3 regions of the Psychrosphaera aquimarina genome follow, and region 3 is predicted to be linked to each of the others. Evidence: predicted binding sites of a transcription regulator. Region 3 holds the regulator's gene; each other region holds the start of a gene.

Region 1 (3,287 bases), on a different contig from region 3:
TTCATCTTCTTCAAGGTCAACAATATCAATAATGTTTCTTATGTGGTTTAACAAATGACGATAATCTTTTTTAAATGAATTAGACGTTAAATCAACCACTTGGCTGCAAGCTTTAATTGACGATTCAAAGTCTTTATTTAATTTAGCTACAGCACTTAACTTATATTGACGTGGTACTGAGAAAGGAGAGCGTTCAATACCAGAACGTACCCAATTATATGCTTGTTCTATTTCGCCTTTTGCTAAGTAACAGTCGGTGATCACGTCATACGCTTCAACATTCATTTTACTTTGTAACACCGCTTCTTTGGCAAACTTAATGGATGCTAGATACTTTTTTTCGTGTTTCAAAATTTTTGATTTGTAAATTAATGCCCAATTCAAACGCTTTTTTTCTAAAAAGCTATCGATGTAATCATTCAACTCTTGGTATCGACCTAAATAGAATAATACTTGTGCTTTGTATTTGTTACAGGACGCTTTATAACGTGGATACTTGGCAATTATCTTATTGATTAGTTCTAACGATGTTTCATAATCGTTGGCATTCATACTGTGGTAAAAGGGCACAAATACCTGTTTTTTTAGCCATGATTTGGTAACGCGTTGCAGTAATAAATTTTGAGAGAATGGCTTGACGATGTAATCGTCGGGCAACACTTCTAGTGCCCCCACGACAGCTGTAGCCTGACTTTCACCCGTTACTATGATGCAAATACTGGAGTCTGGAATTAACTTACGTTCCTTGATCTCTTCAAATAACTGTCGACCATTACGACCAGCACCTAAGTTATAATCTATCAGTAAAATATCGTATTGATTTTGCCCACACTTAACAATAGCGGCTTCGCCTGATTGGGCGACCGAAATTTTACTCACATCGAGATCTTTTAACATTCCTCGTATCATCACTTGAAATGGTTTTTGATCATCAACTATCAGTATTTTCTTACCACTAAATATAATATTTGAACGCAAATCTTTACTACTTATTTAATTTAACTATGCCCATTCTTGTAAAAATACACATAAATACAAGTGTTATTTTCATTTAATTATCGATCTGGGTTCGAACACTAAACCTAAATGTAATTTAAATTGATGGACAAGGTTAATTTGAAAGGCTTGAAGATAATTATATGAAGTTAACAAAGCGCAAGATCAAAAAAACCGATGTTAATTTCTTAACATCGGTCTATTGAATAGATGGTGGAGGGAGGTGGATTCGAACCACCGAAGGCAGAGCCAGCAGATTTACAGTCTGATCCCTTTGGCCACTCGGGAACCCCTCCAACAGGATGCGCATAATACCAAAATTGTTTTGTCTGTAAACATAAAATTAAAGTTTTTTGTTTAACTGCCGTTTAAATACCCAGATGCACAAAGAAAAGAAGTATTGATGCAAACCCAAACCAAAGAACCAATCGCTAAAAACATCCAAGTTATACGGGAATCTTCCGTATTTTCTGATATTCAAAAATCGGTTCACAGCAACGACAGCTCTGCCTTTAGCTTACTTTTAGCTATGGTCACACAAGACAGAATGGAGTTAGATGAATTCCATTTACCAAAAAATAAAAAACCTAAAACAACTTCTGATTTAGAAAAAACATTTCACGTTGTACCTAAAAAATTAATCGATAAAGTAAATAATGAACAAGATTTAATGTTCAATCAGTTAATTAATTCAGGATATAGAGAAAGTGTGAGTCTCATGTTGAATTTACACCCTCAACCACTTATTTCGACAAATAGTGAAATAAATAACCCTATCAATATTCCAGCTAAGTTATTTAACAGCTTGGATATAAACCAACAAGCTAAGTTATACCAAGAGATCCAATCTAAAACATCAAATGTGGTAACAGAAGCGCCTGTGATGACAACAGATAAAAACACTGATGACGAGAACATCGAAATGGATGTAGGTACTTGGTTTAGTGTACTAGAACAAGCAAGAACCTTAAGTAAAGTGGCGTAGTTAAGCCACTTATCAATACGTTAAATAATGAAATGTTATAACAAAGTGATTTGAACAATTTCATTTATTAAATTTCTCGTTATAATCAACCGCCTAAATAACTCATTCTTTAGCCGTTTATCTATGATCCGTCGTATTACCAAACAAGAAATCTTATCCGTTACCGTATCTAATTTTTGTGACGAGCTCAAAACCTTTACTGCAAGTAACGGGTTAAAGTTTAATGGTGATGTGGATACTTCATATTCAGCACGTATCTCACAGGCAACAGATAACAGTATCTATCAGGCATTGCCACAAGGGATTTTGTTCCCACGCAATACCGACGACATCCTAGTTTTAACTGAGTTAGCCAACCAAGATAAATACTTATCTCTTCGTTTTTCACCAAAAGGCGGTGGAACTGGGACAAATGGCCAGTCCTTAACAGATCATTTAATAGTAGATATGTCACGCCACATGCGTGAGATAATTGAAATTAATGTTAAAGAGCGTTGGGTAAGAGTACAAACCGGTGTTATTAAAGATCAGTTAAACGACTTCTTAAGACCTCACGGTTTTTTCTTTGCCCCTGATTTATCCACGTCTAATCGTGCCACTATTGGCGGTATGGTTAACACAGATGCATCTGGCCAAGGTTCTTTGGTTTACGGTAAAACAAGTGACCATGTTATTGCATTAGAAGCCGTTACAATAGCTGGAGAGCGATTAGAAACGTCTGACATTGCCATCTCCGAAGCTCAAGCATTAGCGAACAGTGACAGTCCATTAAGCAGTATTTATAAACAAGTACTTGATACATGTACCACTCATCGCGATAACATTCTTGCTACTTTCCCAAGACTCAACCGCTTTTTAACCGGTTATGACTTAGAGCACGTTTTTAATGAGGATATGAGTCGTTTCAACTTATCCCGTATATTAACGGGTTCTGAGGGCACATTAGCTTTCATTACAGAAACAAAGTTAAACATTACGCCAATCGCTAAATACAAAACGATGGTGAATGTAAAGTATGACAACTTTGATTCTGCTCTTAGGAACTCGCCGTTTTTAGTTGAAGCCAATGCAACCTCGGTTGAGACTGTTGATTCCAAAGTTTTAAACTTAGCCAAACAAGATGTGATTTGGGATTCTGTTTCCGATTTGATCACAGATGTACCTAATCAAACCATGAATGGCCTTAACATTGTTGAATACAACGATGAGGATCCAGACAATCAAAAACAAAAAATAGAACACCTTTGTGCTCGTTTGGATGCGTTAATTGCCAACAATAATGAAAATGGGGTGATCGGGTATCAAA
Region 2 (3,287 bases), on a different contig from region 3:
TCATCATTTTCAGCTTGTAACACCATAACGGGTAATTTTACTAAATTAAGTTGCTTAAACGCTGTATCAATCGCATTAACTGACGCTCTTATCCAGCCAAAGGTCACACTTCCTAACTGCAAATCAGGTTTTGCCGCATAAACAGATCTAAAATACTGATACCTTTGTTTGCTGGTTGTTAACTGATTGCTTTCAAATTCCACTGGATTATAACCTTGCCCCAAAGAAATAGGGACTTTGATCTGTCACTAGGGTTGTAAACCAATTAACAACATTAAAAATACCTTTCGCAATCGGTTTAGGAATAGCCCCCGAATTTAATCCCCACATTGGAGACGAGAACACTGCTTTGTTAAATTGATTTGGATGCTGCTGTACATACCTGAGTCCAATTGCCCCTCCCATTGAGTGACTGACTAAGTAAAGCTTTCCTTGGTGCATAGGTTTAACAATATCAGTAATAAATTGATCTAAATCCATTACATAATCATCAAAATCTTCCACATAGCCTTTTTCTTTATTGGTTAACCGACGACTAGATAACCCCTGACCTTGATGATCAATGACAAATACCGAATAACCTTGTTGGGTAAAGTCATAAACTAATTCTTGATATTTTTCATAGCCTTCTACTCTACCTGGCGATATTACGATAGCCCCTTGTGCATCAGCTACTTTGACATAGGCATAATGAATATTTAATTGCTGCCGATTAACAAAGTGCCCTTTATTCACTTTGGTCTGCCAAAATGGCGATAATGTATCAGCTAAAAATGTTGAATAAGTAGATTCACGTTGGTTCAGCTCTGACAACTCATGATTATATTCTTTACTTTCAGCAGGCACGGAAACACACACTCCAACACTCAATAATAACAATAGATAAATACATTTCATCACAGTTCCCTGTGGTTCTTTATAAGAACACATTTAATAAATTAAATTACTCACCTTCATAAAATGAACAGTCAGCTTCATTAAGGTCTACAATAACGCCCATAATAGTACTTTAATACCAGTTGTAAACTGTCAAACACTCACCGTAATTATTAATTGAGGTCGGTTAACTACCTGATAAGGTTAATAGTTAAATTTACGGTTTGTTAAATCTGTTCTCTTTTTAAAAAAATTGCTCAAGAAATAGACAAACACGCCGATACAGTTTTGGGTAGTTATATATAGTAAGTGGTGGTAGTCATGATTCAGTTAAATTCCGATTTAACACGTGGCCTTGATTTGCTCTCGTCTAAACAACGTGAGTCACAACAAAAAAATGAATCTGTTTCATTTAATAAAGTTGAATCAACGTCGGTGTCGTTAACTCAAAGTAATAAACAAAGTTTTACTTTTTTCTATCGTTCCGTACAGCAAAGTGTCGGGCAAAGTATTGATAGTGAACAAAATCAAATCCAAAAACAAATGGCTGAAAAGGCGCTTGAACAACAAGAAAAAAGAGCCGATGTTGCCGCCAATAATATTTTAAAGTTTATCGAACTTAGGTTACAACAAGACAAAAAAGATGGTGCGACATTAGAGCAATTATCTAGCCGAATAGACGCAGGGCTTGAAGGATTTGAGTTAGGTTACAAACAAGCTAACGAGGCTTTGGGGCAGCTTAACCTGTTAAACCCTGAGTTAGAAAGTGAAATCTCGTTAACACAATCAAAAGTATTAGAAGGCATTGAGCAGTTAAAACAAACCTATTTAGGGGCGGTTCCTGAAGATACAGATGTTTCAGAGGACACTAATGTCACTGATGATCCTAACAATGATATGCCTAAAAGTGCTTCTGTAACCAGTACTCAACAATTTGTACAAGGTCAGCAGTCGACTCAAGCAAACGAATTTAGTTTTGATTTAGTCACCGCTGATGGCGACAAAGTGACTATTTATACCAGTGCCTTAATGGCGCGAAAAAATGAGTCGGGTTATAGCTCGTCATTGCAAAATGGCCAATTAGTCGAAATGGCATACCAGTCTTATTCTGAAATTAAACAAAGTGAGTTTATGTTTTCGGTTGAAGGGGATTTAGACGAAGACGAACTTGTCGCTATTAATAACTTGTTAAACAATGTGAATGATCTTGCCAAAGATTTTTACAGTGGTGATGTTGAGACCGCATTTAACAAAGCATTGTCGATGGATTATGACGCTGCGGAGATCAGTGAGTTTTCAATATCGTTAACCCAAATTAAAAACTTCACCGCATATAAAGCATATCAAACTGATACGCCGTTATTTAATGCTAATGCGATAGATGACTTAAAACCATTAGCTGAATTTTCTAACGACATCAGCAATACTTTAGCCACTTTACAAAACTTGTTTGAACATCCAAGAGACTTGTTGTTTGATGTGACAAAACACATTAACGCGTTACATAAACCTCAGGATTATCCCAACTCTCAAATGGACTTTTTTGAGTTTGCTAATCAATTAATGGATAAAATAGATCAACTGTCTAATATTGAAAAGTAATTTGAATATATGCCACTTAAATTTACTTTAAGTGGCATAAAACCGACTTCAGTTCTTATTCAAACTAACATGACTTACAAACTATAAGTTAAACCAAAATACCACTTTTGACCGGCGGTATTGTAGTTATACGCTGATTGGTATTCTTCATCTAACCCATTACTTATACGGCCATTGACTGAAAGATTATCAGTAATAGGGTAGCTAACCGCTAAATTTAACAAGCTATAACTCGGTAACGTTAAACGCCCGAGCACAAAGTCTTCATCGTATGATTTACCTTTATATTGGTATTCAACATATACATCAGCATCACCAACCGTGGTGCTAAAGCTGTAATTAAAATGTTCTTTTGAACGACGGATTAATTGTTTATCTGTCGTGTCATCAACACTTTCATTTATGCTGAAATTTACGTTATGCGTTCCATATTCAGCAATATATTGTGCTTCTGCTTCTATACCTTGAATATTTACCTTGGCAATGTTTTGTGGTTTATACACAAAATTTGCATCTGCTTGCCATTGGATCAAATTTTCAACATTGGTTTTATACACACTGACACTTGCTGTTAATTTATCTTGTTGGAATTGCAAAATGAGCTCTGCAGAATCAGATGTTTCTGCTTTAAGATCTGCATTACCAGAAGAGTAAACACCAGACGGGTAATATAAATCATTAAACGTTGGCGTTTTAAATCCAGTACCGTAACTGGCAACTAGTCTTAACGTATCGGTTAATTCTTTGCCTGTACTTAAATTAAAACTGGTTTCAGAGTCTAAGTCTTCTACTTCATCAAAACGAATTGC
Region 3 (3,287 bases):
GCTGCAAGGTATGCACAAATTCATGGTGCAGATAAAGTTGGCCTGATTACAACAGACAGCTTTAGAATTGGTGCGTTAGAGCAATTAGCAACGTATGCAAAAATATTAGGTTGCCCTTTAAAACAAGCAAAAAACACGGAAGAATTATCTGATGCTATCTATCAGTTACGCAACAAAAAATTAATATTGATTGATACCGCAGGTATGAGTCAAAGAGATTTGAAATTAACACAAAAGCTAAATCATTTATTAACCAAATCTAGAGTTAATATTAAGAATTATTTAGTTTTATCAGCAACGTCACAAATGAGCGTATTACAAGAAAGTGTTCAACATTTTAAAACAATACCACTTTCTGGCTGTATTTTTACTAAGATAGATGAGTCACTTAGTTTAGGTGAATTAATGAGTGTTGCGATACATAATCGGTTACCAATTGGTTATTTAACCAACGGTCAGAGAGTGCCAGAAGATATAAGAGTTGCAAATAGTGAAAAAATTGTGCACAAAGCTAATCAATTGTTTGAGTTAAAACAAAAAGTTAGAAAGAAACATAATAAGGTAGTGCCAAGAGCTGTTGGCATGTATGATTGATAAAACCTGTTCTGATCAGGCTAGTGGCTTGAGATATATGTCTTTGATGAAAAAAACAAAAGTAATAGCAGTAACTGGTGGTAAAGGTGGTGTTGGTAAAACGAGTGTTTCACTAAATACGGCCATTGCAATCGCCCAAACTGGTAAAAGTGTATTAGTACTAGATGCCGATTTAGGTCTTGCCAACTGTGATGTCATGTTGGGATTAAGAGTAGAAAAAACTTATCTCATGTGCTCTCGGGTGAAGCCGAACTAGACGATATTTTGGTTGAAGGTCCTCATGGGGTGAAAATTGTACCTGCCACTTCAGGTTCAATTGATATGGTTGAATTATCACCATCTCAACATGCCGGCTTGATACGCGCATTTAGTGAAATGAAAACGCCAGTCGATGTATTTATAGTAGATACGGCTGCGGGTATTTCAGATATGGTACTCTCATTCTCTCGTGCCTCACAAGAAGTATTAGTGGTCGTAACAGATGAACCAACGTCGATTACCGATGCATACGCACTAATGAAAATTCTTAATAGAGATCATGGCGTTGCCAAATTTAAAGTCATTGCCAACATGGTAAGGACCTTAAAAGAAGGGCAAAACCTATTTAAAAAGTTAACCTTAGTCACAGATAGGTTTTTAGATGTTAATTTAGAGTTAACCGCTATTATCCCATTTGATGAAAATTTAAGAAAAGCAGTACGTCGTCAAAGAGCCATCGTTGATGCTTTCCCTCGCTCTCCGTCTGCCATAGCATTTAAAACTTTAGCGACAAAAATAGATCATTGGCCTGTGCCTACCCACGCATCAGGTAACTTAGAGTTCTTTTTAGAACAATTGGTCAATTGAGAGGTACGTTTTGAACAATAAAGTTGCTGCCTACGAGGCTCAAGAAGTAGATATTTCTCAATTATTAGAGAAACATTCTGTTCTAGTAAAAAGAATCGCTCATCATTTAGCCGCAAGGTTACCAGACAGTGTTTTGGTTGATGATTTGATTCAAGCTGGAATGATAGGTTTGTTAGAAGCAGCAAAAAACTTTGATGGTTCAAAAGGTGCAAGTTTTGAAACGTACGCTGGCATTAGAATTCGTGGTTCTATGTTAGATGAAATACGTAAAGGTGATTGGACTCCAAGATCAGTTCACCGAAATGCAAGAATGATTGCAGATAGAATTTCCACATTAGAAGCTGACTTAGGCCGAGATGTAAAAGATACTGAAGTCGCTGAATCTCTTGATATATCACTCGCTCAATACCACATCATGCTTAAAGAAGCGAACGCCGGAAAAATCATCGGTATCGATGATATGGGCGTCAGTGAAGATGTGATATCAGTTAAAGAAGACTACGAAGCAGACGATACATATGTAGGCGTTGAAAGTAGTTCTTTTAAAAAATCAATTTCTTCGGCAATTAAAAACTTGCCTGAAAGAGAAGCATTGATATTATCTTTGTATTACGATGACGAATTAAATTTACGAGAAATTGGGGATGTTTTGAACGTAAGTGAATCACGCGTTAGTCAAATTCACAGTCAAGCTATGATAAGATTGCGTTCAAGATTAAAAGAATGGTTATAAAACTTGTAACTTCCTAATTTTAATTAATAATTAAGACAACTAATTTACCTCACTGGAGGATGCTTTGGATAAGAACATGAAAATTCTAGTTGTTGATGACTTTTCAACAATGAGAAGAATCATCAAGAACTTACTTCGTGACCTTGGTTTTACCAATGTACAGGAAGCTGATGATGGCAGTACCGCATTACCGATGTTACAAAATGGTGATTTTGATTTTGTAGTAACAGATTGGAATATGCCTGGTATGCAAGGAATCGATCTTCTTCGTGAGATACGTAAAGATGATAGCTTAAAACATATGCCAGTTATGATGGTAACCGCAGAAGCGAAAAAGGAACAAATCGTAGCAGCAGCGCAAGCTGGTGTTAATGGTTATATTGTTAAACCTTTTACAGCAGCTACCCTCAAAGGTAAGTTAGAAAAGATTTTCGAACGTCTAGAATAATCTTATTAGGAGTTAAATATGTCGTTAGAGACAACTCCGCAGATCAGTCTAGAAGAGGCTAAAGCGCTCGTTGTTGCGCTTGAATCTGGTGATGACCAATCTGCCAACGAAATACTCATGTCTGCAACTAGCCCTGAGAATAAAGAATTATTTGCTGAAGTTGGAAAATTGACTCGACAGCTTCATGATTCATTATCTAATTTTCAACTTGATCCTAAAATTGCCAATCTGGCTACGGATGATATTCCAGACGCAAAAGAAAGACTGAGTTATGTCATGAATTTGACAGAACAGGCAGCCAACAAGACTATGGATGCAGTGGACTCAAGTTTGCCACTGGCTGATAAAATAAATACTAGTCTGACGGAATTAAAACCTGAATGGGATAAACTCATGCAGCGGCAAATTCAGTTAGGCGAATTTAAATCTCTTTGTTATAGCATTAATGAATTCATGGAAGGGGCTGTAGTCGATGCAGCTCAGATCCACACTCATATGACTGAAATTATGATGGCCCAGGATTTTCAAGATTTAACTGGCCAAGTAATCAAACGAGTTATCGAATTAGTTAAGGATGTGGAAGATAGTTTAATTCACCTACTTACCGTATTCGGCGAACCAAATGCTAATACATCGAATGATACAAATAATGCTAATGAGAAAGAG

The links. The regulator FliA, encoded in region 3, starts transcription of late flagellar genes. The targets are predictions, from matches to a motif close to CTAAAGNTNNNNNNNNNNNNGCCGATA.
Region 1: RT723_RS01610 (VC2046/SO_2500 family protein) is a predicted target of FliA. The motif match lies at 1,340-1,366, and genes of this name have one in related genera.
Region 2: RT723_RS11345 (DUF5610 domain-containing protein) is a predicted target of FliA. The motif match lies at 1,133-1,159, and genes of this name have one in related genera.

What each region holds. Positions count from the first base shown of each region.
Region 1 is NZ_JAWCUA010000001.1:349,497-352,783, forward strand. It holds gene RT723_RS01600 (response regulator) at 1-978, opposite strand, end outside; tRNA gene RT723_RS01605 (tRNA-Tyr) at 1,208-1,292, opposite strand; gene RT723_RS01610 (VC2046/SO_2500 family protein) at 1,400-1,981, shown strand; gene ydiJ (D-2-hydroxyglutarate dehydrogenase YdiJ) at 2,105-3,287, shown strand, end outside.
Region 2 is NZ_JAWCUA010000009.1:35,842-39,128, reverse strand. It holds gene RT723_RS11355 (serine aminopeptidase domain-containing protein) at 1-203, opposite strand, end outside; gene RT723_RS11350 (alpha/beta fold hydrolase) at 208-897, opposite strand; gene RT723_RS11345 (DUF5610 domain-containing protein) at 1,198-2,478, shown strand; gene RT723_RS11340 (TonB-dependent receptor domain-containing protein) at 2,553-3,287, opposite strand, start outside.
Region 3 is NZ_JAWCUA010000007.1:175,439-178,725, reverse strand. It holds gene flhF (flagellar biosynthesis GTPase FlhF) at 1-594, shown strand, start outside; partial or broken gene RT723_RS07435 (MinD/ParA family protein) at 587-1,440, shown strand; gene RT723_RS07430 (RNA polymerase sigma factor FliA) at 1,451-2,173, shown strand; gene cheY (chemotaxis response regulator CheY) at 2,238-2,621, shown strand; gene RT723_RS07420 (protein phosphatase CheZ) at 2,640-3,287, shown strand, end outside.